DNA from 3 places in the Paenibacillus sp. RC334 genome. Region 3 is predicted to be linked to each of the others. Evidence: riboswitches for the same ligand, from Rfam matches in the RefSeq annotation. Region 3 holds a riboswitch; each other region holds the start of a gene.
The links. Region 3 has a riboswitch for thiamine pyrophosphate ahead of QMK20_RS01800 (ABC transporter substrate-binding protein). Riboswitches for the same ligand answer to the same signal wherever they lie in the genome.

Region 1: linked by a shared signal. The riboswitch ahead of thiM (hydroxyethylthiazole kinase) and the one ahead of QMK20_RS01800 (ABC transporter substrate-binding protein) in region 3 are both predicted to bind thiamine pyrophosphate.
Region 2: linked by a shared signal. The riboswitch ahead of thiC (phosphomethylpyrimidine synthase ThiC) and the one ahead of QMK20_RS01800 (ABC transporter substrate-binding protein) in region 3 are both predicted to bind thiamine pyrophosphate.

What each region holds. Positions count from the first base shown of each region.
Region 1 covers NZ_CP125370.1:2,767,493-2,778,480, forward strand. The annotation lists gene QMK20_RS12720 (HXXEE domain-containing protein) at 104-730, shown strand; gene QMK20_RS12725 (DUF4309 domain-containing protein) at 851-1,633, shown strand; gene QMK20_RS12730 (TetR/AcrR family transcriptional regulator) at 1,795-2,322, shown strand; gene QMK20_RS12735 (SDR family NAD(P)-dependent oxidoreductase) at 2,392-3,348, shown strand; gene QMK20_RS12740 (sulfurtransferase TusA family protein) at 3,519-4,106, shown strand; partial or broken gene QMK20_RS12745 (rhodanese-like domain-containing protein) at 4,103-5,006, shown strand; partial or broken gene QMK20_RS12750 (sulfite exporter TauE/SafE family protein) at 5,070-5,560, shown strand; gene QMK20_RS12755 (DsrE/DsrF/DrsH-like family protein) at 5,595-6,083, shown strand; gene QMK20_RS12760 (metal-sensitive transcriptional regulator) at 6,160-6,426, shown strand; gene QMK20_RS12770 (right-handed parallel beta-helix repeat-containing protein) at 6,633-7,805, opposite strand; TPP riboswitch at 7,899-8,008, shown strand; gene thiM (hydroxyethylthiazole kinase) at 8,072-8,878, shown strand; gene QMK20_RS12780 (fibronectin type III domain-containing protein) at 9,173-10,988, shown strand, end outside.
Region 2 covers NZ_CP125370.1:751,027-762,014, forward strand. The annotation lists gene QMK20_RS03655 (lipoate--protein ligase family protein) at 1-326, shown strand, start outside; gene QMK20_RS03660 (Fe-Mn family superoxide dismutase) at 363-1,763, opposite strand; gene QMK20_RS03665 (alpha/beta hydrolase) at 2,019-3,056, opposite strand; gene QMK20_RS03670 (IclR family transcriptional regulator) at 3,356-4,099, shown strand; TPP riboswitch at 4,207-4,319, shown strand; gene thiC (phosphomethylpyrimidine synthase ThiC) at 4,503-6,290, shown strand; gene QMK20_RS03680 (hypothetical protein) at 6,406-6,558, opposite strand; gene QMK20_RS03685 (YitT family protein) at 7,068-7,904, shown strand; gene acnA (aconitate hydratase AcnA) at 8,049-10,760, opposite strand.
Region 3 covers NZ_CP125370.1:380,473-391,460, reverse strand. The annotation lists gene QMK20_RS01835 (hypothetical protein) at 1-146, shown strand, start outside; gene QMK20_RS01830 (SDR family oxidoreductase) at 355-1,143, opposite strand; gene QMK20_RS01825 (SMP-30/gluconolactonase/LRE family protein) at 1,161-2,318, opposite strand; gene QMK20_RS01820 (zinc-dependent alcohol dehydrogenase family protein) at 2,350-3,363, opposite strand; gene QMK20_RS01815 (EAL domain-containing protein) at 3,765-4,826, opposite strand; gene QMK20_RS01810 (bifunctional 2',3'-cyclic-nucleotide 2'-phosphodiesterase/3'-nucleotidase) at 5,100-7,202, opposite strand; gene QMK20_RS01805 (pyridoxamine 5'-phosphate oxidase family protein) at 7,425-7,859, opposite strand; TPP riboswitch at 8,125-8,234, shown strand; gene QMK20_RS01800 (ABC transporter substrate-binding protein) at 8,435-9,481, shown strand; gene QMK20_RS01795 (MTH1187 family thiamine-binding protein) at 9,881-10,174, shown strand; gene QMK20_RS01790 (ABC transporter permease) at 10,171-10,947, shown strand.

The DNA of each region.
Region 1 (10,988 bases), 2.4 Mb from region 3:
TATATAGATCAAAACGGTCTAGTTTGTCTATATATTCTAATTTTAAGCGTTGGGAATCGAATGATGCAAAATGCTGAAATCATAAATGACTGGAGTGAATACTATGAATTTTCTGAGAAAATACTGGCAGGACGCAGGGGCTATCATTGGTGTGATCGTATGTATTGGTTTACTTATGAACAGGGCCATCTTTTCGGATATAACGGGAATTTTATGGTTAAGCTTTGTAGCCATCCTTTTTCATCAATTTGAGGAGTATCGCTGGCCTGGATATTTTGCCGGTCTATTTAACAACGTCATGTTTAAAAGTGAAACCCCGGATCGCTACCCCTTAAACACCCAATCAGCCATGATTATTAATGTGTTGATTGCCTATGTGTTTTATTTACTCCCGATATTATTTCCACGCGTGGTATGGCTTGGACTCGCACCTGTTTTTATGGGCTTCTTCCAGGTAGTCTGGCATGGCATTGTTGTGAATATAAAAGCAAAAACCTTATATAATCCTGGTTTATTGACGGCAGTGCTCGTGCATGTTCCGGTCGGAATCTGGTACATTCATGATATTGTGGAGTACAATGCACCGGCCCTAACAGACTGGATCTGGGGGACAATCTACTTTGCTTTTGCTGTATATATCTTCATCATAAAAGGGAATATGTGGTTGAAAAACAGCAATTCTCCCTATCCTTTTTCTCAACAACAGTTAGGATCGTACTATCGTAAATAGTGTATGTTGGATGATCTTCAATGTCCTTGTTTACAAGTTGGAAACAAGTAGAGGTATTCTGGAAATGTGGTTAGGTTACACTTGGTTTGTACCTCATTGAAACAAGGAAAGAGTGATCTCATGATAAAACATTCACATCAACCACATGAATCAAAAAAGCTACCCTATAAGCTAATAACGGCTACTGCTTTGATGGCTATCAGTTTCGTTGTCATCACCGGATGCGGCAATAGCGGAGAAGCAAAATCAACTGCTCCAATTACGGAAGGCGCGGTTGCACCATCTACCGATTCTACGGTTCAGCAAACGGGCAACAATAGTAAGAGTGCAGATGCGAACAAGCAAGGTTCGGACACAGACCAGCAAAGTCCGAGTCCAGCAGGTTCCCAGGATACCGGAAAGGTGTCTGAGCAAGGCTCAACCTCGGCCCGTCAGTCACCTGCCAGCAGTGCAGCGCCATCTAATAACACACACGGTTATCCAGCAAGCATACTCAGCGCAGCCAAGCAGGGGACACTTCCGAATTTGCCCAAGGGTCTTGGTTTGGGAACGGGCAGCGATCTTTTGTTCGAGCTGTGGGGAAAATCCGAGTCAGGCTCTACCGGTCATCTGCGGAGCTACGCCAAGCATCATACGGATATCGTACTGGATGGAAGCGATAAAGTTACAGAGATTACATCATCCGATCCATCTTATAAAAAGCTGGTTATCAACGAAGTCATTAAGGAACTGGGTAAGCCGACCGAAAGGAACGACACCTCCAAAGACGTACCGGATACAGCAGAAGTCAGTTATACCATCAAAAATACTTCCGGGCTTGATCAGTATTTAGTATTTTCCTATCAGACAAAAACACAAAAGGTCAACTATGTCAGATTGTATTTTAACTCCATGACTCCATAATCTGAGACACAATAAAAGAGTCGCTTCCGTAGCCATCCCGGAGGCGACTTATTTTTTCTGAGCGATTGCTATTGCATTTTCGTGTAGTGTCATTTATATTGGATTTAGTAATTGATCAATCACTAATCTGAATCTGTGTTGAACAAAAGGATGGAGATTTCATGACCAAAGCTACGTCAACATCAATAAATCGCCAAAAGGAAATCATATCCGCCGCCATTGAAGTATTTGCAGAGATGGGCTACTATCGTGCGACAACAGCCAAAGTGGCTGAACGGGCCAACATTTCTCAGCCGTATGTTTTCCGTTTTTTCGCTACCAAGGAAGCTTTGCTGATTGAAGCGCTGAAGGTTTCATTTGCACGCATCATCGACTCTTTTCACCGAGTTATTCATTCGGTTTCGTCTGAACGGCTAGAGCAGGAGCTTATTGCAGCATATTCGCAAATTATGGTGGAATACCGCAATGAGATTCTTTTGCAAATGCAGGCGCAGACAATCCACGAGGACGTGGTTGTGAACGTGATGCAGCAGGGATTTCGTGAAATTCATGCGGCGGTATATGATGCCTTCCGCCAGGCAGGTATTGAACAGGCATTGGAAAGAACGATGCTTTTTCTGGCCAGAGGCATGCTTTGTAATATCTCAATGTCGCTGGATTTGCCGGAGTTGATGAAAATAAACGATTAACCTCGTTTATTTTAATGTTATGTAATTGATCAATCACTAAATAATTATTCTATTTAAGGAGTGTTCACAATGAAAAAAGCAATCGTATTAGGTGCAACCGGAGGAACTGGGTTGGCAATTCTACATGAACTTCTCAACAGAGGCATTGAAACCATCGCCTTCGGACGTTCTTCCGACAGGCTCCAGCAATTACAAGCATCATTAGGTCAGCCAAAGCATCTGTCTGTTTATAAAGGCGATGTATTCGATCCGCATCAGGTTAGTGCTGCGGTTAAGGATGCAGATGTCATTTTCCAATGTGCGGCTGTTCCATACCACGAAATGGAGGCACGCCAGCTTCCTTTGGGGGAATCCGTCATGGAGGCAGTCAACCGTTTAGGGAAGAAAATAGTCATCATAGACGGAATTTATCCGTACGGCAAGGCATTGACCCCTTTAGTGAATGAGGAACATCCCAAAAACCCTCATACCCGCAAGGGAAAAGTCAAGCTGGAATTTGAAAATCTTATATTCAGTTCCCGCTGGGATCATGCACGGCCTATGATTGCAAGATTGCCTGATTATTACGGACCTACCGCCAACAAATCCTCTTATTTAGGATTGACTATGGAGGCTGTGGCTGCTGGAAAACCGGCTATTTTCATAGGAGGCTTAAATGTCCCACGCGAATATGTGTATCTGCCCGATGCAGCAGTGATGATCGTGGAATTAGCCAGCCTGGAAGAAGCTTACGGTCAAAATTGGAACATACCGGGAGCGGGTGTGATTTCCGGCAAAAAGCTTGTTCAGATTGCACAAAAAGCGAGTGGTAAAATTAAACCTGTCTTTCCGCTGCGAAAAACCGCACTTCGTCTGATCGGATTATTTAATCCGGTGATTCGTGAAATCGTAGAGATGCTATATCTGACCCAAACACCTGTAGTGCTGGATGGTAGCAAATACGAGCGTGTTGTAGGGGCTATACCCAAGACACCTTTTGAAACAGGTATAACGGATACCATACTCGCATTGAAAAAATGTCAATAATATCTATGATGAGGCTATATCAAGGGGACTCATTCGTGCAACTGTGAACGCCAACTGCCAAATAGGTTGACAAAGAGAGTGCGATTCGTTATTTTTATACCCATAGGGGTATATGTATAATGAAAATTTTAGATTACATTCCCCTCAAAAAATAAGCGGAGGTATGTACAATGTCATCAACTAACATCCAAGCAGATCAAATTCTGGATTGCATAGGACTTGCTTGTCCCATGCCCATTGTCAAAACGAAAAAAGCCATGAATGAACTCAATGCCGGGCAGGTTATCGAAATTCAAGCCACGGACAAAGGTTCACTAGCCGATTTACAGAGCTGGGCCCAAAACACCGGACATCAATATTTAGGCACTCTTCAATCGGGAGATGTGATGCAGCATTATTTACGTAAATCCAATCCCGATGAAACGAAGGAAGAACAGACCTTTCCATGGACGATAAGCCATGAAGAATTACAGACGAAACTATCCGCAAACGAGAAAATAACGTTGCTCGATGTCCGTGAGCCCGCAGAATTTGCTTTCAAACGCATCCCCGGCTCAAAATCTATTCCTCTCGGAGAGCTGGAAAGCAGACTCGATGAGCTAAATGTAGATGAAGAAATCGTAGTGATTTGCCGCACCGGAGTCCGTAGTGACCTGGCCTGCCAGCAATTAGCAGCCAAAGGCGCCCAAAACGTCAAAAATGTGCCTTTAGGCATATCCGCCTGGACAGGTGCGACTGAGGGGAGCGAATCCTTATGAATACCACAACAAAAATCAACGCCATGACAGCGCAGGAATTGACCAAAATTATTTTGAATCAAGAACGTCTCTTTATTGTAGATGTCCGCAACGAGAGTGATTTTAACAATTGGAAGGTGGAAGGCGAACAGATTGAGATTATCAACCTTCCGTATTTCGATTTGCTGGATGGCGTTGGCCATGTACTGGAGCAAATTCCCGATAATGAACCCGTGTTAGTCATCTGCGCCAAGGAAGGGTCTTCTATATTTGTCGCGGAACAGTTGGTTGCAGCTGGGCGGGCCCAACTATTTTACCTTCAAGGAGGGATGAAAAGCTGGCGGAGAGCGTAGGGGCAACCTATTGGCTGCCATCCAAAGACGCTGAAGAGCTGACCTTTGATTATGCCAAGCTGGAAGATGGTCATGCCATTACGGTTGGTAACACAACGATTAACATCCAGCCGATTTACTCTCCTGGTCACACCATCGGCAGCACATCCCTAATTGTGGATCAGCAATATCTGCTGACCGGAGACATTTTGTTCATTCAATCCATTGGCCGTCCAGATTTGGCGGGGAAAGTGGAGGATTGGGTTGGCGACCTGCACACCACACTTTATACCCGTTACAAGGATTTGCCGGAAGATTGATCGTACTTCTTGCGCATTTTGGCAGCATCACGAAGCTGGGTAAAGGGGGTAAAGTTTCGGCACGATTAGCAGACATTTACCAGACGAATCCGGGTTTAAGCCTGCAAAGTGAGACTGAATTTAGAAATAGAGTGACTGCTAACTTACCAGAACACCCTAATGCCTATCAAGAAATTCGGCAGACCAACATGGGAAAAAAAGCACCAACGGAAGAAGAACAGCGAGACATGGAAATAGGACCTAACCGCTGTGCCATACATGACAACTAAAGTGGGTGCATGATGGATATTCTTCTGTATGGAATTATGGTGCTCCTGGGTCTGATCGGCGGAATGGTATCTCATTTTCTGGACGAACAAGTGATCAATATCATTTACGGGATGCTGGCGATGATCGCCGTCGTGCTGATGTTTATACCAAATAAAGGGAAACTCGAACAATCCACAAGCGAAATTACGTTTAACAAATGGATTGCGGTGGGGTCTGCCTTTTTGGTCGGTATCATATCAGGCGTCGTAGGTGCAGGAGGGGCATTCATTTTATTCCCATTATGTTAACCGTGCTCAAGATTCCTACCCGAACGACCATTGCATCCTCACTCGCTATTGTGTTCATTTCCGCCATTGGCGGTGTGATTGGTAAAATATCAACGGGCCATATTCCGATTATCGTAACTGCTTTTACGATATTGGGGAGTTTGATCGGCGCATCTCTGGGATCCAAATGGAGTGCGAAAATCAATCCAGTTATTTTGCGATACAGTTTAGTGGTATTGATCCTTCTTACTGCCATTAAAATTTGGAGTTCCATATTAGGAGTTTAAATAAGAAAGTTGTAGTGAAAAAGGAGCTTACAGGATGAATCAGGAATATACTCAGCAAAAAACAACCATCGTATTATTTAGCGGGGAGCTGGATAAGGCTATCGCTGCATTTATTATCGCGAATGGTGCGGCAGCTTACGACCATGAAGTGACCATCTTCTTTACGTTTTGGGGGCTAAACACGCTGCGTAAGGAGGAACTCGTACGCACAAATAAGGGGCTACTCGAAAAAGCCTTTGGCTGGATGATGCCGCGTGGACCCCAAAAGCTTGCATTGTCCAAAATGAATTTTGCAGGACTCGGCCCGCAGATAATCAAGCATGTCATGAAAAAGCATAATGCGCTTTCCCTTCCGCAGCTTATTGAGCTGGCACAAGAGCAGGGAATCAAGCTGGTGGCCTGCACCATGACCATGGATCTGCTAGGGCTGCAACAGGAAGAGATGATGGACGGTTTGGAATATGCCGGAGTAGCTGCCTACCTGGGGGATGCTTCGCAAGGCAAGGTAAATCTATTCATTTAGGGTGTCCTAATTATTTTTTTGGTTTATAATATACCTATACATGTATATGATTAAATCAAAAAGGAGTCTATACCTTATGGATTACAATTATAGTGATGAACTGAAAACGCGCCTGAGAAGAATTGAGGGTCAGGTGCGTGGGGTACTTCGTTTAATGGATGAAGGACAGTCCTGCAAGGACGTAGTAAGCCAGTTATCTGCCGTACGCAACGCATCAGATAAAGCGATTGCCCAAATCGTAGCAGAGAATCTGCAACGTTGTATATTGGAAGAGCAAGAAGCTGGTGGAGATACAGATAAACTTGTTAAGGAAGCGATTCAGCTTCTAGTAAAAAGCCGTTAAGGAGGTCATTTTCGGTCAATTGCTGGAAAGACAACACGAGCTTGATCCGAAGTAAGAAAAGATTATGGTATGCAGAAGCGGAAACCGCAGCGGGCTGGCATGTGAATTACTTGGCGAAAAAGGTTTTCATGCGGTTAATATGATCGGTGGCATGAATGAGTGGACAGATACAACGGTATAAGCATAAAATTTTTCTTAGGGCAATATTATTTCAAAAAATTATTGCCCTCTATACATAAGGAATACTGAACATAAGTGCCTAAATTTTGATTGAAATAAACACGATTTTGAGAAGTTTCCTTCGTAACCCGAATGCCAAAATCCCCATTTCCATTGGATATGATTTCATTTAAATGAATGCTGGATTGTTGAACATCCGTTTCCAGATAAATACCGTTCGAATCACTCGTCCAATCACGAATTTTACCACGCCCTTTCCATGCTCCAAAATTAGAAATGTTATTACTGGAAATATTGATTTTAGAACATCGCAAAACCTGGATGCCCGAGAAATCAGGATGATCAATCGTGTTGAACATCACGTTAATACCGCCAGAGAGCTGATCCAGTTCAATGCCAAAAAAGCGAGTGTCCAAGATAATATTATAAACAATCTCTAATCCATGGTATCGACTGCTTAATGAAATAGGGTGCTCTAAATTGCGGGAAACACGAATACCTGAATTGATCGAACGAAGGATGATGTTCCTTTCAATGCGATTGTTATAAGCGGGCAATGAGTAAGAGATACCGGAGAGAGGAGAATCCTTAATGAGATTGCCCAATACTTCGGAATCACGGCACATATAAAAAGAGATCGAGGAGCCAAATACATTGTTATAGCGCACTTTACCATTTTTCTGAAGAGAAAAGGATATGCCATCCCCTATAAAATCAGAATATACGGTGTTATTTTCAAACACATTTTCATTATCGAGATGATTTTCTTCTACTGCTGCAATCGTTTCTGCGCCTGCTGCCACCTTTGGACCAGCAAAGTATACGGCAAAAATACTTGCAGTACCTAAAATTTTATTTCCTTCAATGCGGGTACGGTTAGAGGATGCAATAACAAGAGCTGCTTGAGCAGAGTGAGTTAATGAATCTAGGGTTAAACGGGTAATTGAAACATCATTGGCGTTAATTGTAATTAAGTCCTTTGAAGGATCGGTTTGACGGAGTATCGTATGTTCAACGGATTCACCCTGTATTTTTGTAGCATGATTTTGAATCAGCACAGTAGAAGAAACATTGTAAATACCGTTTTTCACAAAAATATTTGTTTCATTGGATGCTAAGGCTTCAATTAGAGAAAGGTAGTCACCCGATCCATCAGCGGCTACAACAGCAGACGGGGAGGAGGCGATAGATTTGTCCAAAAAGTAAACCTCCAAACGTTTTCTACATATTGCGATCCATGTCTTTATGGCAATTACCTGTTGATTTTTGTACGACGAACCCGTAACATTAGAAAAAAATATAACGGGAGCCTGTGGAAGCAAGCTGAGAGTACGACTAAGCCGTCGTAGACCGTGTGAACCTGTTGGATAATGCCAGCGTAGGGATATAAGTGTATACATATGTATAAGCCAACAGCCTTTCACAGGTTCCTGAAGAAAGAAGGTTGTTTTTTGTGTTAGATAATATGGCTTTGTTGCTACAAAATATGCGGGATACGAATCCGCTCATTCACAATATAACCAATGTGGTCGTCACCAATTTCACGGCGAACGGACTGCTCGCGCTCGGCGCTTCACCAGTTATGGCATACGCCAAAGAGGAAGTCGCAGATATGGCCCGAATTGCAGGGGCGCTTGTACTTAACATCGGTACGTTAAATGAAGAACTCGTAGAGTCTATGATTGTGGCTGGTTTATCGGCTAATGAACATGGGGTACCCGTGCTGTTAGATCCCGTGGGTGCGGGAGCGACTCCATTCCGCACAGCCTCCGCCCTCCGTATTCTGGATCGGGTCAAGGTGGATATTGTTCGTGGTAACGCTGCTGAAGTTGCACAAATCATTGGCGAAGACATGCAGATTAAAGGTGTCGATGCTGGAGAAACAGGTGATTTGAATATTTCACAACTTGCAGTCAAAGCAGCCCATCAACTGAATACCATTGTTGCAATCACCGGCAAAGAAGACGTCATTACCGACGGCCGTATAGGGTGGATCATTGAAAATGGCCATAGCCTGCTTACCAAAGTTACCGGGGCTGGTTGCCTATTAACTTCGGTACTGGGCGCTTTCACTGCTGTCGAAAACGACAGGCTTACTGCTGGTATGGCAGCGCTTGCTGTATATGGTGTTGCTGCTGAAATGGCAGCGGAACGAAAAGGCACGGAAGGACCAGGAAGCTTTCAGATCGAGCTGCTTAATATGCTGTTCGCTATAACGCCGGACGATGTACGCCAGTACGGTAGGGTGCGCCCGCTAGATCGGATATTCTGAAATCAAGCATAAATCATACGATTATCTTTGGTATCCGCGCTGGGCGCGGTTTTTTATGTATGCAAGTCCTTGTTCTTCTATTGGGGCAAGAGCTTGTACTGATAGTCTGGGAACGGAAGTACAACTCAATGGAGTCGATCAGTCTAAACATTTCCTATAAATATTCCGATAACTATTAAATGGGCACCTACTGCTCATGCCAAATATTGCCAATTATGTATTGCAGCAGTGGATTTTTGTAAGCTTGCTTACTGGTTAGACAAATACATATTGTTATCAAGGAGAGCATAGATCATGAATAAGAAGCGCTTGCGCCAATGGATGGCTCCGTTCGCAACGGCTACACTGATTTTAAATACGGGATATGGTATCTGGGGAGGGACGGATGCGGTGGCGAGCCAATCCGCTGCTCTGAGTATTGCACCAGCAGAGGTGAGCAATCTGACAGCGGTTCCGTTAGATACAACAAGGGTGAATTTGTCTTGGACCAACCCGTCGGACATCAATTTTGACCATGTAAAGGTGATCGGTGTCAGCACCGACGTGTATGTAGATAACATCCTAAGTAACTCTTATACGCTGAGCGGCTTACAGCCGAATACGACATATACCTTCCGAGTGAAGACGGTGGGTAAGAGTGGTAATGAATCTCAAGGTACTACAGTACAGACTAAAACAGCTTCCGTTGATGCTCCTGTAGATAAGACACCACCAGGAGAGGTAAGCGGGCTGACAGCGACGAATGTGGGTTACAACGCTTTTACTGTGAATTATATATTGCCGAAGGATGCTGACCTGAACCAAGCCATTATCTATTTAAATGACAAAGAGGTGCAGCGAACTACAGGGACGTCCTATACGTTCAGTGGATTGATTGCTTCGACAAACTATAAGGTAACAGTTAAGACAGTGGACAAATCCGGCAACATATCTGGAGGGGTCAATATTCCGGTTACGACAACAGCGCTCACCGTCGATACAGTGCCAGAAGTAACAGGAGCTTCAGTGACATCAGTTAATAACTATAGCGTTACTGTTTCCTGGACGAGGCCCAGCGGAATTAGTACGGTCAGTCTGTATAAGGACGGACAACTGGTAACCGATTCAACAGGAACATCCTATACATTCAACAATCTGTCGGCAAGCCAGACATACACGTTTATGATCAGGTCCAAGCGAAGCACAGGTGCATTGTCCTCCGGTGTGAGGCTGACTGCCACAACGAACAGCACGTCCTCCAATTCGTCGGAAGTATCCAATCTTGAAGTAGATAGCAAGAGTGATACCTGGATCAAAATTACTTACGATATGCCGAGTCAGGCCGAAAAAGTGAAAATATATGTTGATGGTGATTATAGGGGCACTACATCCTCTGAATCCTACAAAATTACGGATTTACGTGAAGGACGCTGGTATGAGATTAAGGTCACAAGCGTAAATAGCAGTGGAAGGGAATCTAGCGGTGTAAAGATCTCAGAACGTGCAGATAGTTATAGCTATTCCTCGTCTTCATCTAGTTCATCCAACTATGAGAAAGCAAGAGATTTGATGCGAATTGCGGAAAACAGTTTGAACGCCTCCGACTGGCGGTCTGCCAGAGACGCAATCAGTGATCTGCCGAGCGGGACACGTAAAAGCGACCTTCTGGATCGGCTGGAAGCTATTCGCAATAGAGCGATTGGTACCAGTAGCTCATCGACCGGGACAAGCTCAGCTACATCGACTTCTGGCACAGCGTCTTCATACTCTAACAATGCGTTTTCCTCATATTCAACTTCATTCACCCTGACACCAGGATCTACATCAGCTTATGTCGATGGGCGTACTACGACGATGGCTCAGGCACCACGAGTGATAAATGGGGTAACGATGGTCCCGCTGCGCTTTATCGGTGAACGTGTGGGCTACCAAGTGAACTATGATAAAGCGACCAAAAAGATTATCATGAATCGCCTTACCGATGGCAAACAAGTGGTGCTTCAAGTCAAGAATTCGACCCTTGCAGTGTACGAGTTAAACAATTCTCGGAATTACTCGACGAACATCACAGCTCCGGTTATTATTAACGGGCACACGCTGGTTCCATTACGAGTCATTAGTGAGCTTTCGG
Region 2 (10,988 bases), 370 kb from region 3:
CCAAGGCCTATATCATCACGGCCTTTGTGATGATTGAGGGCAGTGGCGCGGAGCGCGCACAGGTGGTGCAGCGGTTCTATGCGGAGGCAGCCGGAGCTGCGTCGCCAGGCGTGGCGCAACCGGATTATCCGCAGGTGAATCCGGCAACGATGCGCAGCCTGGCGGAGCTGGCCGGGGTGCCGTCGGTTGAGGCGTATACGGCATCGCTGCGCCGTGTAGTCGAAAGTCGGGCGGCAATTTTGCCTGCTGATGACTCATTGGTGCAGCCGCAAGGACTGATGGAGCAAATGAGAGCGCTCAGAGAGCGATACGATTCGCAGGTGTAGTGGGAAGTATGTTCCTGGCTACAGAGGAGTCTTAGCTTAGAACGGTTGCCATCTCAGCTTCGAGGCTTGGGTGTAGCGCTTTTCGACCTCAGGCCAGTTCACGACATGCCACCAGTCCTCAATGTATTTGTTGCGCTCGTTCTGATGCTTTAAGTAATAGGCATGCTCCCATACATCTATCGCCAGCAACGGAATGGACTCCCATTGAGTCAGGTTCTGGTGCTTTTCGGCCTGCAAAATTTCAAGCCGTCCTGCACGTGGACTCCACGTCAGGATAGCCCAGCCGCCGCCCTCGACCTTCTCGGCTGCTGAGCTGAATTGCTTCTTGAATGCCTCATAGCTGCCAAAGTCCTTTTTGATCTGCTCCGCCAGCGGCCCGCTTGGTGTTCCACCGCCTTGAGGACTCATAATCGTCCAGAAAAGAGTGTGCAGATAATGGCCTGCACCGTTAAACGCCAGCTCGCGTTCCCAATGCTTCACAAGGTCAAAATCGCCCGTTTTCCGGGCTTCCTCCAGCTTTTTCTCCGCTTTGTTTAAATCATTCACATAGCTTAGATGATGCTTGTCATGGTGGATACGCATCGTTTTCTCATCAATGTACGGTTCAAGCGCATTATAGGGGTATGGGAGCGGCGGCAAACGATGTCCTCCGATAGGAACAGGCCTGCCGGGGGAAGTTTTTTCCGTAGCCGAAGGCTCTGTCTGGCTTGACTGGACGCCTTTGTCTTTGTTCGCCCACGGTCCTTCCCACCTCGTGCCGCCTGTCTGCCCTGTCTGCCGCTCTCGCAGCGCATCCTCGGGGTAATCCTCACCCTCTGCCGCCACATGAAACAACGCAGTGGCCCGCGCAATGGAGCCGGGCTCCTGAAAGGGGTTGGTCGAGATCAGGAAATACTGGCTCTCATATGCCGCATGCAGTACAATTCCGGTGGATTTCGGCTGTTGTCGTAACGCATGGCTGTGCTCGGTCAGCAGACTGAGCTGCCGTACATACTCTTGTGACTGGCGGTTTGCGGTTTGCAGCAATTCGTCCAGACGACGATTCAGCTCTTGTGAGACAGGCTGTGAATCTGATGTCACTCCTGCCGTTGCCTCAATCGATTGTAGCTCTACTTGTGCCGATCCTGACCCCGATTCTCTCGATTGCCCCGGATGCCCGGCTTGTGCTTGTGCAGCCGCCGCCGACCGCTCCCATTGACGATGCCACGCCTGATCTGCCGGATCAAGGGCGCTTCGCTGCTCTTCAAGCAGCTCTATAGCGGTGCGTTCCGTCTGTTCGAATACCGTCCTCCAGTCATCCAGCAGCCGCACGTAGGCAGGCTCCAGGCCCTCTGTAGCGGACTTAATCACTTCCACATGCCAGCTTTCCTGCTGTTTCCAATGCCGGATTTCCTCCAGCACACGTAAGGGCAGGAAAGACCCGTAAGTACTCAGCATCGTTTTTACCTCCCGTATCCCACTATGGCTATCCGGGCTGGTCCCAAGAACCTGACCCGGATGCATACGTACCCAGTATATTCGCCGTCTCATCGGGAATATGTCTATAAACTCCCCGATCCGGCGCGGACATGTAATGTGGGGCAATGAATACATAGTTGGACGCAAAAAAAGAAGCCTCGCTGCGGCACGGGTTAAGTGTCCACAGACGGGCTTCTCTATGTTGAAAGGAATATGGCTTCTAAAATAGACCCCTTACTTCGTAGTCGTTTGTTTACTGGCATTAGCGATAGTTTTCTTGTCCTCCAGCTCTTGTACACCGCTTAAAAACGTCGATACCCGCCGCAAATACTCACGTGGATGCTCCCTGAAAATAAGCTCATGCAGCCCGTTTTTGACAATCCATACACTGGAAAGCGAGTTGGTTTGATTGGCAGCGAGCTTTTCCGCAATCGGGTAAGGAGCCTTTTCATCCTGCGTCCCATGTACAAACATGATCGGGAACGGATAGTTTTCCGCTTTGACCTCTTGGTATGGAATCTGATGCAGGCTGGTACCGTTCAAGACTGGAAACAGCAGCTCCAGAATTTCCAGAGATGGATGGCGCGGCAGATCAATTTGATTATGAATGTTATGGTACAGCGTATCCGGCTCCAGGAGGAAGGTGCTGTCCAAAATCATGGCGTCCACATCTTTGGTTTGCAAGCCCGCCTGAAGAGCAGTTCCTGCCCCCATCGAGAAGCCCCATACGATAATCTCCGAGGAACCGCGTTGCTTCGCAAGCTGGATCGCCCCGAGAAGCTGCTGGGATTCCGCTTTGCCTCCGGTTGCGACGGCTTTGCTATTTTGTGATGCGAATCCGTAATCGAACATGACAACGTTAAAATTCAAACGGTGGGCATAATGCGCCAGATCATACATCGGAATCCAGCTTTCTTCGCGGTTGGCCCCATAACCGTGGCTGAAAATAATCGTTTTCTTCGATTGATCCGCCGGGATATACCAGCCCTGCACCATCCGGCTGCCGTCCTTGGCGGGGAAGCTGACATCCTCGTAGGGCATTCCTTTGGCCTGCATCGGGTTCGAGTACAGTGGCGCGACGGTTGGATTCGTCAGTACCCATGCGATATAGGCGTGCAGGGTAATAAAGCAAAACAATAGAAAAAATACGACCGACAGCAGCAAGGCAATAACGACATGCTTGATTCGCAGCAGCCGGGGGTTGATCAGTGGGGTGGACGGCTCATGGACAGCATGCTGTAGCTGAGAGCTGCGCTGGGATGTCGAAATCATGTAAGAGCCTCCTTATATAAAAATGAACTCCGTTTCATAGAATTCTAGGTACAATTCCACTTGAAAATGATAGTTTATGTCCGTATAGATACCTATTATCGTATGATGCGTGTTATCCAAAGTCAACGGCTGAACCGGAAAAGTAAAAATGATGCAAAGATTTGTCGATGTTTGTTCTCGTTCTGTAATATGGCTGTCACAAAAACATTGGTTTACAGTAGCCGCGACTATTCTATATAATTTATGTAACCATGTTTCATGGTGTGAAACGAATATGGAACAAAGAGGAGCGGTTCACAATGGAAGACCGTAAATTAACGGTTCGCGCCGTGGAGCGTGCGCTTGATATACTGATGTGTTTTACTGGAGATTCCGATCTGGGTCTAACAGAGATTGCTTCCAAAATTGGTTTACATAAAAGTACCGTTCATCGGCTGCTGACCACGCTGGAGGATCGGGGCTTTGTCGTTCGGAATCCCGCAACGGAAAAATACCGGCTCGGCATCCGGATATGGGAGCTATCCACCCATCTGTCGCAAAGCGACGAGCCGGCGATCCTATTACAGCCAGCGATGGAAGGATTGCGTGACCGTCTGGGCGAAACGGTCAGCCTATACCTGCGCGATGGCAGTATGCGTATCCGCATTCAGGCCGTGCAGAGCAATCAGGCGATCCGCCGCGTTGCGCCAGTGGGTGCAAGCATGCCGCTGGCTGTAGGAGCCTCCAGCAAGGTGCTGGCGGCCTTTATGCCGCCGCAGGAGCTGGAAGCCCTGCTAAGCGGGGATGAATGGCCGCCCTCGGTAGACCCGGAGGTCTATAAGGCTCAATTGCAGGATATTCGTGAGAAGGGCTATGCGACCAGCTATGAGGAGCGGGAGCCGGGCGCTGCTGCTGTGGCTGCGCCTATCGTGAATCGGAAGGGACAGGTCGCTGCGGCCTTGTCTGTATCCGGTCCGGTCAGCCGACTAGCGCCCGAGACGTTGCATGATTTTGCACCGATTTTGATCGAGGCGGCAAAGGAAATGGGGCTTATGCTTCCATAATCTTTGGAAAAAGGGACCAGAGAAGGGTTGCCAAAGCCGTAAATTTGAAGTAATCTGATGGGGATGGCGGGTTGTCAGTTATAGCCGCCTCATGCGAATAGAATTATCACAGTTACTGGGGGAGCCTGTAATGCCGGGCTGAGATGGAATCGCACTAGATTCCGGACCCTTTGCACCTGATCTGGATCATACCAGCGTAGGGAAGTAATCGGCCATTGAAATGTATACGTAGCCGCTGTCTATGGCAATGCATCGGAGTATGATTCCGCGTGCGTAGCCGTCTGCATAGCTGTTTCGTTAGATTAGCCGGTTCCCTGGGGAACCGGCTTTTTTGCATAGATCAGCCAGCCTGGGGATGGTTCCGGATCGGTGTGTCATTTCATCGAAACGGGAGGAATGGACAATGAAACCGACAGAAACAGAAGGAACAGCAGGGAACGCAGTGGATGAACAGACAGGAGGGGTGAAGCCCTTTCCGGGGAGCCGCAAGGTATATATTCAAGGCTCGCGGCCGGACATTGCCGTACCGGAGCGTGAAATCGCCCTGCATCCCACACATACGCCACAGGGCACGGAGCATCATGAGCCGTTACGTGTGTACGATACGAGCGGTCCCATGACCGACGAAGCCTATCAGGTCGATATCCGTCAGGGCTTGCCTCAATTACGGCGGGCTTGGGCACTGGAACGGGGCGATGTGGAGGCTTACGAGGGGCGTGCCGTCAAGCCAGAGGATAACGGGTTGAAGCCCGGCTCCAAACGGGAGACGGCTGAATTTCCCGGCGTTACCAACCGTCCGCTCCGTGCGCGGCAAGGGCGTAGTGTAACGCAAATGCATTATGCGCGGCAAGGGATCATTACGCCCGAAATGGAATTTTCATCCATCCGCGAAGGGGTGGAACCTGAGTTTGTTCGACAGGAGTTGGCGGCTGGACGAGCCATTTTGCCTTCAAATATCAACCATCCGGAAAGTGAGCCGATGGTGATTGGGCGTCATTTTCACGTGAAGATTAATGCGAACATTGGTAATTCTGCGGTTACGTCCTCCATCGAGGAGGAAGTGGAGAAAATGACCTGGGCTGTACGCTGGGGCTCGGATACGGTCATGGACCTGTCCACAGGCCGTAACATCCATACGACACGTGAATGGATCATCCGTAACTCCCCTGTGCCGATTGGGACTGTACCACTGTATCAGGCGCTTGAAAAGGTGAACGGCGAAGCCGAGGCGCTAACGTGGGAGCTGTATCGTGACACGCTGATTGAGCAGGCGGAGCAGGGCGTGGACTATTTCACCATTCATGCGGGCGTGCTGCTGCGGTATATTCCGATGACGGCAAGTAGAATGACAGGAATTGTGTCCCGTGGAGGGTCGATTATGGCGGCATGGTGCCTTGCGCACCATCAGGAGAACTTTTTGTACACGCATTTTGAGGAAATATGCGAAATCATGAAAGCCTACGATGTGGCCTTTTCCCTCGGGGATGGTCTGCGTCCGGGTAGTATCTATGATGCGAATGATGAGGCACAGTTTGCTGAGCTGGATACGTTGGGTGAGTTAACGCAAATTGCCTGGAGGCACGACGTTCAGGTCATGATTGAAGGACCGGGACATGTCCCGATGCACAAAATCAAGGAGAATGTGGAACTGCAAATGGAAATTTGCAAGGAAGCTCCCTTTTATACACTGGGACCGCTCACGACGGATATTGCACCCGGATATGATCATATTACCTCGGCTATCGGGGCGGCAATGATCGGTTGGTTCGGGACGTCCATGCTATGCTATGTTACGCCGAAGGAGCATTTGGGCCTGCCGAACAAGGATGATGTCCGCGAGGGTGTCATTACCTACAAAATTGCGGCACATGCTGCCGATCTGGCAAAAGGCCATCCACGGGCGCAGCAGCGGGACGATGCTTTGTCCAAGGCACGCTTTGAATTCCGCTGGCGCGATCAGTTCAATCTTTCGCTCGACCCTGAGCGGGCTCTGTCCTACCATGATGAGACGCTGCCAGCAGAGGGAGCCAAGGAAGCACACTTTTGCTCGATGTGCGGTCCCAAGTTTTGCAGTATGCGTATCACGCAGGACATTCGCGCCTATGCGGCGGATAAGGGGCTGAACACCGAAGAAGCGGTAGCCGCCGGGATGCGTGAGAAGGCAGAGCAGTATCGGGATGACGGGCAGTAAATCCTTAAACTTATGAACGCATGAATAACAAAAGCCGTGGTTCTCTACAGATTGTAGGGGCCACGGCTTTTTAGCTTATGTAAAGCGAGATCATGCAACCGGATAAAGGGCGGCTTTATTTTTTACCCATTTTCTCATTCAAAATGTCCTGAAAGCTGAGCTTCTTCTCCGAGCTGTCTTCTTTCTTCTGCATACTCACCGCGTTGGCACGTTGGTATTGTTGATGGAAAGGCATCAAGGTGTGTACAGTTAAATTCATTGTATTCATGCAGGTAGTTCCTCCAATTCCATTTTGTCAAATTCAGATTGAGTTGCTTAGGACGTCTGTATAGGACTATTCGTATGTACTTGATGTCGTAATACCGGGTAGACTGCTTGGTAATGTTTCAATCATTATAAACGCATTTTTTCAAATTAAAACGCTTTTGACATAAAACAGGAAGATGGTCATATGTGTCCAAAATGAGGATTAGGTGTATGGTCATTCTGAGGGAAAATGTGCCTAGGTCCAGAACAAGGGCCAGAGGCCCGTTTTCTTAGTTTAGTAGTCGGGACCGTGTTTTTTTGTCGAATATCCTTATATAAGTGAGGATTTTGCAAAGTCCTGAAGTCAATATGAAGTCAGTCTGGTGGCGAATTAAAGTGTCAAAGTTGTATTGACTTTATGTTTGGGAGTGGATACCATGAACTGGTTGTAAGCGTGTTTTAGCTACTAGAGTCAGCCAATCCATCTGGCGATTCATCCGTTGAAATGTTTGAGAAAGGACCAGGACATATATGAAAAAAAGAATTGCAGACATCGCATTTATTATTCTGGGTGCGTTTTTTTTCGCGCTGGCTGTTAATCTGTTTGTTATCCCGAATGAGTTTGGCGAGGGGGGTGTTACAGGGGTCACGATTATTTTGTACTACCTGTTTCAGTGGTCCCCTTCGATCGTCAATCTGGTGATCAATGGCTTGCTGCTGATTGTCGGGTATAAATTTTTGGACAAGAGAACGACCCTGTACACCGTGATTGCAGTCGCTTTTAACTCGTTGTTTTTACATTTAACGGCCAACTGGCGGATTGATTCGCATGAGCCGACGATTAACGCCGTATTTGCCGGGGTTTTGGTGGGGATCGGGATTGGTTTGATCGTGCGGGTGGGCGGTACAACAGCAGGAACGGTCATTTTGGCCCGGATCGCCAACAAGTATCTGGATTGGAATATCAGCTATGGTTTGCTGTTTTTTGATCTGATTGTTGCATTTTCATCCTATTTTATTATTGGCCCGGAAAAGCTCATGCTGACCATCGTTATTTTGTACGTCGGTACGAAGGTTATGGATTTCATGATCGAAGGTCTGAATCCGAAGAAAGCGGTCATGATCATTTCGGAGCATCAAAATAAAATTGCAGAAATGGTCATTACCCAAATGGATCGGGGAGTTACAGTCCTGTCAGGCCACGGGTACTACACGAAAAATCCGAAAGAAGTTCTGTATATTGTCATCAGCAAGCAAGAGGTGTCGGCGCTTAAAAAGATTGTGAAGGCTATCGACACAGCAGCGTTTATCACCATTCATGACGTGCGGGACGTGTTCGGAGAGGGTTTTTTGGATATTTCGAAGTAATTGGCGAGTACGAAGGTTATAGGGTAACATGGTTGGAAGTCGGTCCTGAGGGATCGGCTTTTTTGTTTTATATAGATAAAAAATACCCCCGATTCGCAGATAGAGCTGCAATCGGGGGGTTCTTCACATTTGACGTTCAAAAACTTAGTCTGCGATCATTTGACGTAATACGGTTTGCAGAATACCGCCGTTGTGGTAGTAGTCGATATCGACGGTGCTGTCCAGACGGGCAGTTACCGGGAACTCGAACTTCGTGCCATCCTCACGTTTGGCAACAACCGTAAGCTCTTGACCCGGCTTCACGTCATTGTCGATGCCGAGAATATCAAACGTTTCACGGCCGTTCAGACCCAGGCTGGACCAGCCGTTGCCTTCCTGGAATTGCAGTGGAAGCACACCCATACCGACCAGGTTACTGCGGTGAATCCGCTCGAAGCTTTCTGCAATGACGGCTTTGACGCCCAGCAGAAGCGTACCCTTCGCTGCCCAGTCACGTGAGCTGCCTGTGCCGTATTCCTTGCCGGCAATAACGATCAGGTTTTGATCGGCTGCCTGATATTTCATAGATGCATCGTAGATGGACATTTCCTCATCTGTCAGCAAGTATTTGGTCACGCCGCCCTCGGTGCCGGGAGCTACGTTGTTGCGGATACGGATGTTAGCGAACGTACCACGCATCATGACCTCATGGTTGCCCCGACGGGAGCCGTAGGAGTTGAAGTCCTTGCGTTCCACGCCATGCTCCTTCAAGTACAGTCCTGCCGGGCTGGAAGGGGCGATGTTGCCTGCTGGTGAGATATGGTCCGTCGTGACCGAATCATTCAACAGGGCAAGCACACGGGCATTACGGATTTCCTTGATATCCTGTACGCCATCCTGAAGTTTTTCAAAGAATGGTGGATTTTGAATATAAGTTGATTTTTCATCCCATTCATACAGTTCGCCTTCAGGAACCGGAATGGAGTTCCATTTTTCGTTGGCAGTAAATACATTCTCATATTTACGACGGAACATATCCGGGCTGAGAGACAGGCTGATCGCTTCCTTGATCTCCTCGGAGGTTGGCCAGATGTCTTTCAGGTAGACAGGCTGATTGTCCTGATCGTAACCGAGCGGATCATTCACCAAATCAATGTTCACCGTACCTGCCAACGCATAAGCAACAACCAGTGGCGGTGAGCCGAGATAGTTGGCTTTGACCTGCGCATGCACGCGGCCCTCAAAGTTCCGGTTGCCGGAAATGACTGCACCAACCGTCAGATCGTTGTCTGTGATGGCCTGACTCACTTCGTCAGGAAGCGGACCGGAGTTACCGATGCAGGTCGCGCAGCCATAGCCAGCTACATGGAAGCCGAGTGCTTCCAGCGGACCGATCAGCCCTGCTTTTTGCAGGTATTCCGTCACGACAAGGGAGCCCGGCGTCAAGCTGGTTTTCACATAGCCCGGCTTTTTGAGCCCGCGTTGTACTGCCTTTTTGGCGAGCAAGCCTGCGCCCAGCATAACGCTTGGGTTGGAGGTGTTCGTGCAGCTTGTGATAGCCGCAATCACGACTGCGCCAGTACCCAGCTCGCTGGTGGAGCCGTCCGGATGGGTCAGCGGAATTTTCTGCGCGATCTTTTCATCACTCAGTCCGTAGCCGCCTTTGTCCACAGGGGTACGGATAATGCCTTCAAAGGTTTCCTTCATGTGGCTAAGCTCAACACGGTCTTGTGGACGTTTGGGACCAGCGAGACTTGGTACAACCGAAGCAAGATCCAGTTCAATCGTATCGCTGAACACAGGGTCCGGCGTATCGGATGTGCGGAACATGCCTTGCGCTTTGTAATATTCCTCTACAAGACTCACTTGCTCATCAGAACGTCCGGTGCTGCGCAGGTAGGCCAGCGTTTCCGCATCAACCGGGAAGAAGCCAACCGTTGCGCCGTATTCCGGTGCCATATTGGCAACCGTTGCACGGTCAGCCAAGCTGATGTTAGCCAGGCCAGGTCCGTAAAATTCTACGAATTTGCCGACTACGCCTTTTTTACGCAGCATTTGGGTTACAGTGAGTGCCAGATCGGTGGCGGTAGAGCCTTCCGTCAGACTGCCTGTCAGCTTGAAGCCGATAACATCCGGTGTGACAAAATACAGCGGCTGCCCCAGCATACCCGCCTCTGCCTCAATCCCGCCGACGCCCCAGCCTACAACACCCAGACCGTTAATCATCGTCGTATGGGAATCCGTTCCGACGAGGGAATCCGGGAAGACGACGGTTTCGCCGTCAATGGTTTTGGTGGCGGCCACGGATGCCAGATACTCCAGATTGACCTGATGGACGATACCAGTGGACGGCGGCACGGCACGGAAGTTGTTGAACGCCGTTTGCGCCCAGCGCAGAAAACGGTACCGTTCCTCGTTACGCTCAAATTCTACATTAATATTATAGTCCAGCGCTTCACTGGTACCGAAAGCATCGACCATAACCGAGTGGTCGATAACAAGATCGACGGGTACGAGCGGATTGATTTGTTTCGGGTCGCCGCCCGCTTTTTTCACAGTATCGCGCATGGCTGCCAAATCGACAACCACCGGAACGCCAGTAAAATCCTGAAGCACGATGCGTGCAGGGATGAATGGAATTTCCTTGTTGGTGTCACGATCCTCAGCCCAGCCTGTAAGCTGCTGCACATGCTCCTCAGTAATTGCGCGTCCATCGAATTGGCGCACAGCGGCTTCCAGCAACACTTTAATGGAGAAAGGCAGCTTGGCGATACCGTTTTTTCCTTGTTCCTCCAGTGCCTTGAGACTGTAATAACGGTAAGGCTTGCCGTTAACTTCGAGACTGCGGGCAATGGAGAATTGATCTTTTCCTGACATAAGTATTACCTCCTTGAAGTGGATGCTTGGGGAAAATAGGGATGTCGTTTTTTCGACGTCTTGCACAGTTGGTTTAATTTGGTTACGCTCTCATGAAAGCAGCATGGCTGATTTGAAGAATAACCGATTAACCTAAGGATAACCGTTATTTTCATAATAGAGGAGAAGAAGATTTCTAATGGTTTCATTAGGTGAAACCTAATTTCAAAATAATGTTTCTGAATTAAG
Region 3 (10,988 bases):
ATGGTATCCCTCTGCTACGAGATAATACCAAGGTATGCCGATTGGCTGATATCAGCGTGCCCCCCGGCAAGTCCAGCTATTCTCTAAGTTTTATGATTGCAGGCAGCGCAACCACGCCGTTGGGCCTGTACGTCATCACACTATAGCTATACTCACGATGACTGGATAGCGAACATAGGGCAAAAATTTTCACAGGATATGGTCTGCGCTATAGTAAATGGAGTTGTCCCAAAGGCTGGTTTTAAACTTAATTGGACAGTCTACGCTTCGTCATTAGTGTAAAAAAAGCGCGAGTCCAAGGGTTATTTTCCCCCTGTAACTCGCGCTTTTTGGATCAGCAGAATAAATACCGCTCTATTTGAACCGCTGGACCTGCCTCGAAGGCATAATGGTCAACTCCGGAATGTTGACATGCTCCGGCTGCTCCAGTGCATAAAGGGCAGCTTCTGCAACATCATCAGGATGCAGCGGCAAAACGCTCGAAGCAAACGCCCGAATTTCCTGCTCGGGATACCCGGCCACCTGCGAAAATTCCGTCGCCACCGCCCCGGGGTGGATCGCAGTTACACGAATTCCTTGCGTACTGGTCTCCAAACGCAATGCGGAGGCTATGGCGCTAACGCCGTACTTGGTAGCGCTGTATAGTCCTCCTCCGGCAACCACTTCCTTCGCTGCAATAGAGGAGACAATGACAACATCCCCCTTGGCCTGTTCCCTCATTGGCTGAAGCCCGTACTTCAGTGTCAGGACAAGACCGTGCACATTCGTCTTGTAAAGCTCCTCCCATCTTTCCAGATCCACTTCTGCCAATGGGCTTCGATACCCGAAGCCGGCATTGGCAACGATAATGTCAAGCCGCCCCCAGCGTTCAAGAATGGCGTGGACCGCCTGCTGTACGTCTTCAGCTTTTTGGATATCGGCAGGTATTGCCATGACCTCGTACAATTCCTCTTGGTGCAAGTCGCGAACCCATTCGTCCAATCGCTCCTGACGGCGTGCCAATACAGCTACATACGCGCCTCGCTCTGCCAGTTTTTTTGCAATCGATGCCCCAATGCCGCTACTTGCGCCTGTTACCAAAGCTACTTTCCCGGCCAGGCTTTCCTTCGCTTTCCAGGATAATTTCAACTCATCCAATATCATGTTAAACCCTCCCAAGCTTATTTGGTTAAAAGCACGCGATGAACGCCCTGACTGCCTCCAGGAGCTGTGCCTATATATAAATATCCGTCATGGCTTACAACCGTGGTTACCCCATAAACCGAGCCTTCAGGATCATGCCAGCTTCCGATGAGTTTACCCTGCGGATTAAGCTCCACAGCAAGCCCATGCTTCACAGGTGCGCTTGCACCGCTGAGCAGCGATTGAGGCAATTTGGCCATCATTCCAGCCAGCCACGGGCTTTTATGCATCTGATCTACAAAGGGAATACGTGTCGTGAAGAGACCGACCCAGAAGTGGCCTTGATCATCACGCGTAATGTTATCCGGAAAACCGGCGAGATTATCCGCAAAAATATCCGAAGTCCCCTTCTTTGGCCCTTTGAGCCAGTATCTGGTCAATTGGTAGTGATACGACTCTGCCACAAGCACAAAATCTTCGTCCGCAGACAAGGCAACCCCGTTCGCAAAATAAAGGCCTTCCAACAGAACTGTCGTCTGCTTGGTCGCCGGATCATATTTCAGCAAACGTCCATGTGGCTTGTTCTCGGCGATTTCTTTGAAGACTACACTGCCATAATTGGAGGTGTCAGAAAAATAAATGGTACCATCTTTGGCAATATCCAGCTCGTTGGCCAAATAGATCGGTGTGCCGTCGACTTGATCGGCCAACACCGTCACGTTTCCGGAAGGATCTACCGATAGCAGCCCCTTCTTAACATCCGTAACGATCAGATTTCCACTTGCGTCAAACATAAGTCCATTGGGCGTTCCTTTGGTATCTGCATAAAGCTGGGCCTTTTGCGGATTGCCCTTTGTATCAATGGCAGCCTTATAAATTTTCCCGTCGGAGTCTCCCGTATATAAATTTCCTTTCTTGTCAAAGGTGATAAATTCCGGAAACTTAGGGGCATCTGTAACAAGCTCTGCGGAGCTGAGTTTGTTGTTTTGTTGCCATGGACCCGCTTGTTCAAAAGAGGGGGCCGTAGGTGCAAGCCATTTTGCAGGCTGGACAGGGGAAGGGATGAGCATAAAAATAACCACTCCCAGAAGGATTACCGCCAGCAGCGATAATCCGGTTCTGCGTACCCATTTACGCGGTTTCTTATTCTTTCTTCCTTGAGAATCTTTGACAGACAAATCAGGTTTACTGGGCATTAGAGTGCCTCCTATGTGATGTGAATAATATTTATATTTGAACGACGATTTTACCGAAATACTGTTTTCCTTCAGCCAAAAGTGCGAAGGCTTCGCCGATTCGGCTGAGCGGGAATACCCGGTCGATGACAGGATGTAAACGATGGCGGGAAATGGCACGATTCATGTTTTCGAAATGTTCCCGGTTACCGACTTGGCTGCCGCGAATCGTCGCAGCCTTCTGCAAAATGCTGGTGACATCGAACTCAGGAATGGTCAAGCCCGATAAGAATCCGACCATGCTCACAGTCCCTCCGGTACGAAGTGCATTGATGGATTGCGCCATTGTTGCCGCTCCCCCTACATCCAGGACATGGTCGACTCCGCCGCCTGTCAGTTCCAGAGCCACCTTATCCCACTCGGGAACTTCCGAATAGTTGATTGTCTGCCATGCGCCGAGAGCTTTTGCCCGTTCCAGCTTGTCATTGCTGCTCGATGTGATAATTACCCGTGCTCCCGCCATCAGAGAGAATTGAAGCCCAAAGATGGAAACACCGCCTGTTCCTTGTAAGAGCACCGTATCCCCCGCTCGCAGCCCGCCGGATTCCATCAGCATGCTCCATGCGGTTAATGCCGCAATCGGCAAGGTGGAAGCCTCCTCCCAAGAAAGGTGATCCGGAATGGCGACGACCCCTTCTTCATGTAGAACGATATATTCAGCCGCCACTCCACTGAGCGGGCCTCCCAGACTGTCCTTTAATACCTCCGCTCTGGTGCTCCCGCCAATGAATTTCTGTTGGAAATTTCCCGCTACCCTTTGTCCAACCTGAAATTTTGTCACCCCTTCCCCCACAGCCACAATTTCACCCGCTCCATCGGATAACGGAATGAAGGGAAATTGAATGCCGATCGGCATTACTCCATTAAGTATTACCAAATCTCGATAATTAAGAGACGCTGCCCTTATGCGGATCAGGACTTCCAGCCGTCCCGGCACCGGTATGTCGAGTTCCGTCAAGGCTAACTCTTCAAAGCCAAAACCGTTTTTCAGTTGCACTGCTTTCATTTTGGTTGTCCTCCCTGTAATGTTAAACTTTTTACCTAGTATGGATACAGTGTATTGCGAAAGAAACACTGTTTCCTATACAATACACTGTATCCATTTGTCTTCAAAACGTCAATCTTTACTTTAAAAATAAAACATGTCGTAACTGCCTCCGGTTTTTTAACGTTCCTTACCAGGTAAAATTGGAGGCAGGGTGGCTTTCGCTTGCCCATAACTTGCTCAGGTGGGCAAGCATAGACCAAAAAACGCGAGTTGCAGGGGTGAAAAAACCTCTGCAACTCGCGTTTTTTTACATTAATGGTGATATAAGCACTGTCCAATACGGTTGAAATTTGCTTATGGGACAGCCCTATTTAAAGCTCCACTTTTTATAGACTACGTCTACTTAAATTTGTTTCTGACTATATTACGCTACTAAGCATAAAATTGGAGGGCGGATTCGGATTCGGCTTACCAAATAAATAACCCTGAGCCAGCGATACTCCTGATTCACGACAAAACTCAAAATCTTCCATCTGCTCGACTCCTTCAGCCAGCACTTGACCGCCAAAATGAAAGGCCGATTCCACGATCCCCGTAATTTGTCGTTGCTGGTCACTGTTACGGTAGCAGCCATTAATTAAACTCCGGTCAATTTTCACATAATCCGGCTGGAGCCGATTCATCAGCTCTGTCGTAGAATACCCTGCTCCCACGTCATCCAATGCCACGGAAACTCCCCCTTTTCGATATTGTTCAAAAATTCGATGCAAAAAATTCAGATCATTTATTTCTTCCGTCTCTACAACTTCAAATACAAAATCCTCCGCATTCATGCACAACCGGTCAATCGTCTCAAAGGTATGATGCAAGCAGTAGGTCGGATTATAAATGGTGGAAGGAAGAAAGTTAATAAAACGTTTGATTCCCGCAGGAAGGCATGTTGCACTTTTTTCAATCGCAGAAATACGGGCCGACCGATCCAGATGAGCGTGTAATCCGGCTTCACGTGCGATTTCAAACAGCCGAAAAGGCTGAAAGGGTCTCTGTGGATGTGACGGACGCAACAAAAATTCAAACCCGATAATGTCCAGCTTGTGGTCAATAATAGGCTGCATATGGCTGGAAAAGCTCTGATCCACAATAACATTCATGACATCTGGATGCTTGATTCGTGCTTGCAGTTGGCTGAATGGAAGCCAATCCTCATACCCTTCGACATGAAACGATCCGGTCACCACAACCTCTATATGTAACAACCATTCCTTCGGCAGACAAGCAAGTCTGTCCATCAATTGCTCCAGCTCCGCAGGACTGTCATAGCGAAACGCAATGCCGTCCTCGCGCCCTTGTTCCTGTTTCATTTGTTCCGACAGCATACCCAAGTTGCCCAGCACTTGAGTAAGCGACACCCTGGAATGCCTGATTTTCAGCAATCCCTGGTCCTTAATAGGTAATATGATGCTGCAATTGCTGCAAGTCATAATGGTCCTCCTCGGAACAATTTTCCGGTTTTTTCACCATTATATCACAAATAACTAGAACAAAAGAACTATATAATTACGTGTTTTTACAAAAAATAAGGTTATTTTCGGCTACAACCTAGGACTTAAGTGTATATTCGACAAAAAATAAAGCCTTTTGCACCATTTATAAATTCAAGTACCGTTGTCCGTGGAAACTAAAAAGCAGCAAGTCTCTCGGCTACGGAGACTTGCTGCTTCATTTTGAATTTAAATGGACCCAGAAACCCAGACTTATTTGGAAGCCTTCGGTTTGGTTGTTTTAGCTGGTTGAGCTACCGCAGGTTTGGTTGCTTTTACGGCAGACTTCGCTGTTGCCTTCGCTGGAGTCACGGTTTCCTTTACAGGAGTCGTTGCTGCATTGGGCTTCGCGCCAGCTTTCAAGCTGTATTTTGCAAAGCCGTCAGCCGCGCTGCCGAGGAATGAAATTTGCTGGTTTCCGGCAAGCACGTCTTTTGCATCAGGCGAGGATTCGAAGGTAACCTTAGTCTCACCGAAAGGAGCAATAGACCAGTTGCCATCCGCAGCCGGATTAATCGTTCCGTTCGTACGGATGTAATCAATAACGACTTGGCGGCTTTCGTCCGGTGCTGCCATCACAATGCGTTTGCCATCCGGATTTGCCAGTTTGGATGAGGAAGCACGATAGTTGTTGGTCGCTACGATAAATTTCTGTGCAGGATCAATTGCTTTCCCGTTGTATTGTAAATCCTTGATACGATGAGCAGAAGGATCAATAACGGTTCCCTTGGCATCATATCGTGCAGGCTGAGTCACATCAATCTGGTACTTCACACCGTCAATGACATCAAAATTGTAGGTAGGGAAATCTTTGTTAATCAGCGATTGTTCCTCGGTTTTCTTTGGATCGATATGGTTGAACTGGCCCGCAGACCACTCCAGCCATTCCTGAATTTCAGCACCGGTAACTTCTACGGCCTGAACCGTGTTCGGGTACACGTACAGATCGGACACGTTTTTAATGGCTATCGTGCCTTCAGGAATGTTGGTGTAATACTCGGCACCGTTTCGGCCACCAGCCTTGAATGGGGCGCCAGCCGACAATACGGGAAGATTTTCGTATTCGGTCCCTTTAAGATGGTTCTGTACGTACCATTTTTGTGCATTCGTCACAATCTGAATGGATGGGTCATCCTGCACTAATGCAAAATAACTGTTAATCGGTGCGGTTGTGGTTCCTACCGGTTGACGAACATAATCCAGCGTTCCTGTATGCTCTTCCTTGATCGCATCTACCAGTTTAAACTCAGGATTCATCTGCACAGCCTGAGTTTTGGGATTCACAACCGGACGCACTTCAGACTGTGAATTTGTTACGTTCCACTCGTATTTTTTCTTTTCCAGGGTCAGGTCAATAATACCTAGCTCCTTGCCCCATGAGGAAGCTTCTACAGCCGGCACACCATTGATCGTTCCTTTATCCAGGTCTACACCGCTCATTTCTTTAAAATCAGGGCCGGGGAAGGATTTATGCGCGTGTCCAAATAAAATAGCGTTAATTCCGTCTACCTTGCTCAAATATTTAACGGCATTTTCCATCATCGGAGTCTGCGGTACATCCTCATAACCTGTGTGTGCCAGCACAATAATAATGTCAGCACCCTCGGTTTTCATTTGAGGAATAAACTTTTTTGCCGTTTCCACAATGTCCTTGGTAACGACCTTTCCCTTCAAATTGCCTTCATCCCATTGTGTAATTTGGGGCGTTACCAAGCCAATCACGCCCACTTTGAGCGTATACTCTTTCCCCTTCTCATCCGTTACCGTTTTATCAAGAATCCGATAAGGGGTAAAATAATTTTTAGTCCCTTGGCCCCCATCATCGTAATACACATTCGCATTTACGTAAGGAAAATCAGCTCCCTTGAGTGATCTTTCCAAAAAGTCGAGACCATAGTTAAATTCGTGGTTCCCCACCGTAGCCGCATCATAGCCCATAAAGTTCATCATCTTGTAGACTGGATGGACACCGCCTTCTTTCTCGAAGGTTTTGCTTCTGGCCATATAATCACCCAGTGGATTGCCCTGCAACAAGTCGCCGTTATCGAACAACAGGCTGTTTCTCGTTTCACTGCGCGCCTGCTGGATCAGTCCAGCTGTGTTAATCAAGCCATATTCGTTCGTTTCCTTGTCCGCATAGTAATCGTAATTCATCAAGGCCGCATGAATATCCGTTGTTTCCATGATCCGCAAATTCACTGTACCGCTATCCTTGGATTCGCTGGCAGCCCAAGACGGAGCGGCTGAAAACACCAGCATGTTACAGGCAACGACTGCTGCTGTAAGCCCTCTAAACCATTTTTTATGAAATATCAAAATATATCCCTCCTCATTAAGATGTAGGCCTCATACACATACTTTTGCACATATATGTAAGCTTTGAGCCCACCATTCCTATTTTAATCCAACGCCGGACAAAAGAGTAGTCATTTACTCCATTTATTTATGAAAAAATAATTAATTTTCCGCAAACATAAAAACCAGCAAACCTCCCAAATAACTCGGAGAATTGCTGGTTTCCTCATATTCTATCCAATTCTATTTCTCCCACACCTGACGTCCGGTTTGCTTACCCACATACTCAATACGAGTCGGATTCACATCCAGAATGACATAATCGGGGTCATCCGGGCCAGAAAACCATTCCTTCAACGAATCATTCCACACTTGTTTGCGGAGTCCCTCGTCAGCCGTTACCCGGACAGTAGCCTCAACCTCCACGACTTCCTTCGTACCGCCAACCTCATAGCCCAGCAGCAGATAAGCGTTTGGATTATCCTTCAGCTCTTCCACCTTATGTGTTTTGCGATCTGTCGCGAGATGAATGTTCAGCCCTTCGTTAAAAAGAGCCATATAGCGCACCTTCGGCTTGCCGCCTTCTACTGTACCCAACGAGCAAAATTTGTTGTTATCCAAAGCCTTTACAATGGCTTGTTCCAGTTGGCTGCGATCCAATGTTTCCGTTTTACCCACGGTACAACAACTCCTTTTCGCAAATTAGAATTCCTGTGAATGCCCATGCCATGATCCGACACCAGCTCATCAAACCATACCTGCGGCAGTTCTGTAAAACAACATCAACCGATGGGATCATGGTCATTTTCAGAACAAAGCTCACAGTAAAAGTGTACCCTAGCGTACAGCAAATGAACCGTCACTTCTTCCCCAATGCTGGACAGACCCGCCTTCTAGGCATATAATCGTCGTAGTAAACCCGAATTGAATAACCCATTCGACTATACAATGCCAGGGGTGCTGGAATCGGCCGGCTGAGAGTGTGTCCCAAGACACTGACCCTTACAACCTGATCTGGGTAATGCCAGCGTAGGAATGCTTAAGCAAGATGCGCCCCTTTTTTCTTATTACGGCGGGCCATCCCTTACTTTGGTATATACAAGCGCAAGCGTCCCGGAACATCGGGGCGCTTTTTTTGTTGAAGATGATGTTGTTGGAACAGATAGCGTCCGGCAGAAGTTATTTTTGTAAAATGGGAAACATAAGCTGTCTGATCCGACGGATTACGGGTAATAAAAGGAGAGAACACAACGATGAAGCGCATGAAAATGTTAAGCCTAGGGCTGATCAGTCTGTGGCTCATGACCCTGACTCTGACCGCCTGCGGCGGAGGCTCCCCCTCTGCACCACAAGGCGCGGCTCCTGCCGCCAATACCCAAGCGACCTCCCCGACCAAGGGACTCAAGGATGTTAAAGTCGTGCTCGACTGGACGCCAAATACGAATCATACGGGACTCTATGTCGCCAAGGACAAAGGATTTTACGAAAAAGCAGGCTTGAATGTCCAGATCGTTCAGCCCGGTTCGGGCGGAGCCGATCAAATGGTTGCTTCCAATGCTGTACCTTTTGGTATCAGTTATCAGGAGGGAGTCACACAAGCTCGTACGCAAGGGGTACCGCTCGTATCCATCGCTGCGGTCATTCAGCATAATACATCAGGCTTCGCAGCCCCGGTTGACCGCGGGATTAAGAGCCCGAAGGATTTTGAAGGTAAAAAATACGGCGGCTGGGGTTCGCCCGTAGAAGAAGCGGTCATGAAATCCATCATGGACGCAGACAAGAGCGATGTAAGCAAGGTGAAGATCATCAACATGGGTAATGCCGATTATTTTACAGCCGTGAAGCGGGATATCGACTTTGCCTGGATTTTCTACGCATGGACCGGGATTGAAGCCCAACTACGGGGTGAACCACTGGATATGCTGTATGTAAAAGATTATTCCAAAAGTCTGGATTACTATACACCCGTCATCGTGAGCAACGAACAGACCATTAAAAATGATCCCGAACTGGTCAAGGCCTTCATGGACGCGACCGCCCAAGGCTATGAATATACCATCGCTCACCCGGAAGAAGCCGCAGACATCTTGACCAAAGCGGTTCCGGAACTGGATAAAAAGCTGGTACTCGCCAGCCAAAAATGGCTAAGCCCGCGTTATCAGGACGATGCCGCCCAATGGGGCGTACAAAAAACGGAAGTATGGCAAAACTACTCCGACTGGATGTACGAACGCAAGCTGCTCAGCAAGCCTTTGGAAGTCGATAAAGCCTTCACAAACGACTTCCTGCCCAAGCGTTAATCTTGTAAATCGAACTTGAAAGTACCTTTGTGCCACTACGCAGTCGGTTGATGCTTCCGAAGCGAGCTTCCCTATGGAAGGCTTTTAAAGCGACCGCTAACGCTTGTACAGCACCATTCCGTCCACTTCGTTTTTATGTTCATTTTGCTTTTGTAAAAATGCCACACCAATAAAACCCAAAAATATGATGGTTTTAAGGTGGTTGGCAGCGCAGCGGTTCATTTGAATCTGGAGAAGCGCAGCGTTCGCCTTTGCCGTGGGATTCTTACCTTTTAAATTTATTCAATGAATCCCACGGCAACAGCGATCGTAAGATCAAATGAAACGCGGAGCGGTCTCACCCGCCTTAAACCACCATATTTCCCTAAAAACAATCCAATGAAGGACAGGTGAATTCACATGGCTAACACACTGCTCAGTATTCAAGTAATTCCTAAAACCCCCAATAACGAGGACTCTTACGTATATGTAGATACGGCAATTGAAGTTATTCAGCGCTCCGGTGTCAAACATCAGGTGAACCCATTGGATACGACCATGGAAGGCGAGCTGGACGAGCTGCTGAAGGTGGTTAAAGAAATGCACGAGGCACTGACGGAAGCAGGCAGTCCAAGCATCATTTCACAAATCAAAATCGCACATAACCCGCAGGGCATCAGCATGGATAAGCTGACCGAGAAATATCGCCCATGAATCCGAAAGGCAAAAGCGCATCCTGGTGGAAAAGCGTATGGCCGCCCCTTGTGGCGGTCCTCTTCTTTTTAGCCGCCTGGCAGGGGGCGGTTTCCTATTTACATGTTGAATCCTGGTTACTGCCAGCTCCGTCCCTGATCGTGCAGGAAGGAATGGCCCAGTCGGCGCTGCTTGGTGCCCATACTTGGGCTACCGTTCGCTTAACGCTGGCGGGATTTGCTATCGGCACAGCAACTGGACTATTGATCGCCATTGTTCTTCATACCATCCCTTTTCTCAAATCGGCTCTGTATCCGCTGCTCATTCTTAGTCAAAACATTCCGACCATCGCTCTCGGCCCATTGCTGATGGTGTGGTTTGGTTTTGGCGTGTTGCCCAAGCTGATGGTTATTACACTGGTCTGCTTTTTTCCTGTGGCTGTAGCGGCCATGGACGGGCTGACGAGGACGGACCGCACGATGATGAGCTATATGCGCATGTCGGGCGCAGGCCGTATGGCTATTTTCATGAAGCTGGAGCTGCCGCATTCCCTGCCACAAGTATTTTCGGGCATCAAGATTGCCGCCACCTACAGCGTGATGGGCGCGATCATTGCGGAATGGATCGGAGCCAGTGAAGGAATTGGATATTATATGAATTTGCAAAAATCAGCCTACCGCACGGATCTGATTTTTGCCGCCATTGGCATTATTGTTACACTTAGCTTGCTAATGTTCGTAGCTATTCTACTGCTGGAAAAATGGCTGGTACGTTGGAAACCCGACCAGGAATAGCTTCCAAATGGAACCAAAGGATACCAAAGAAAGGACGTGGC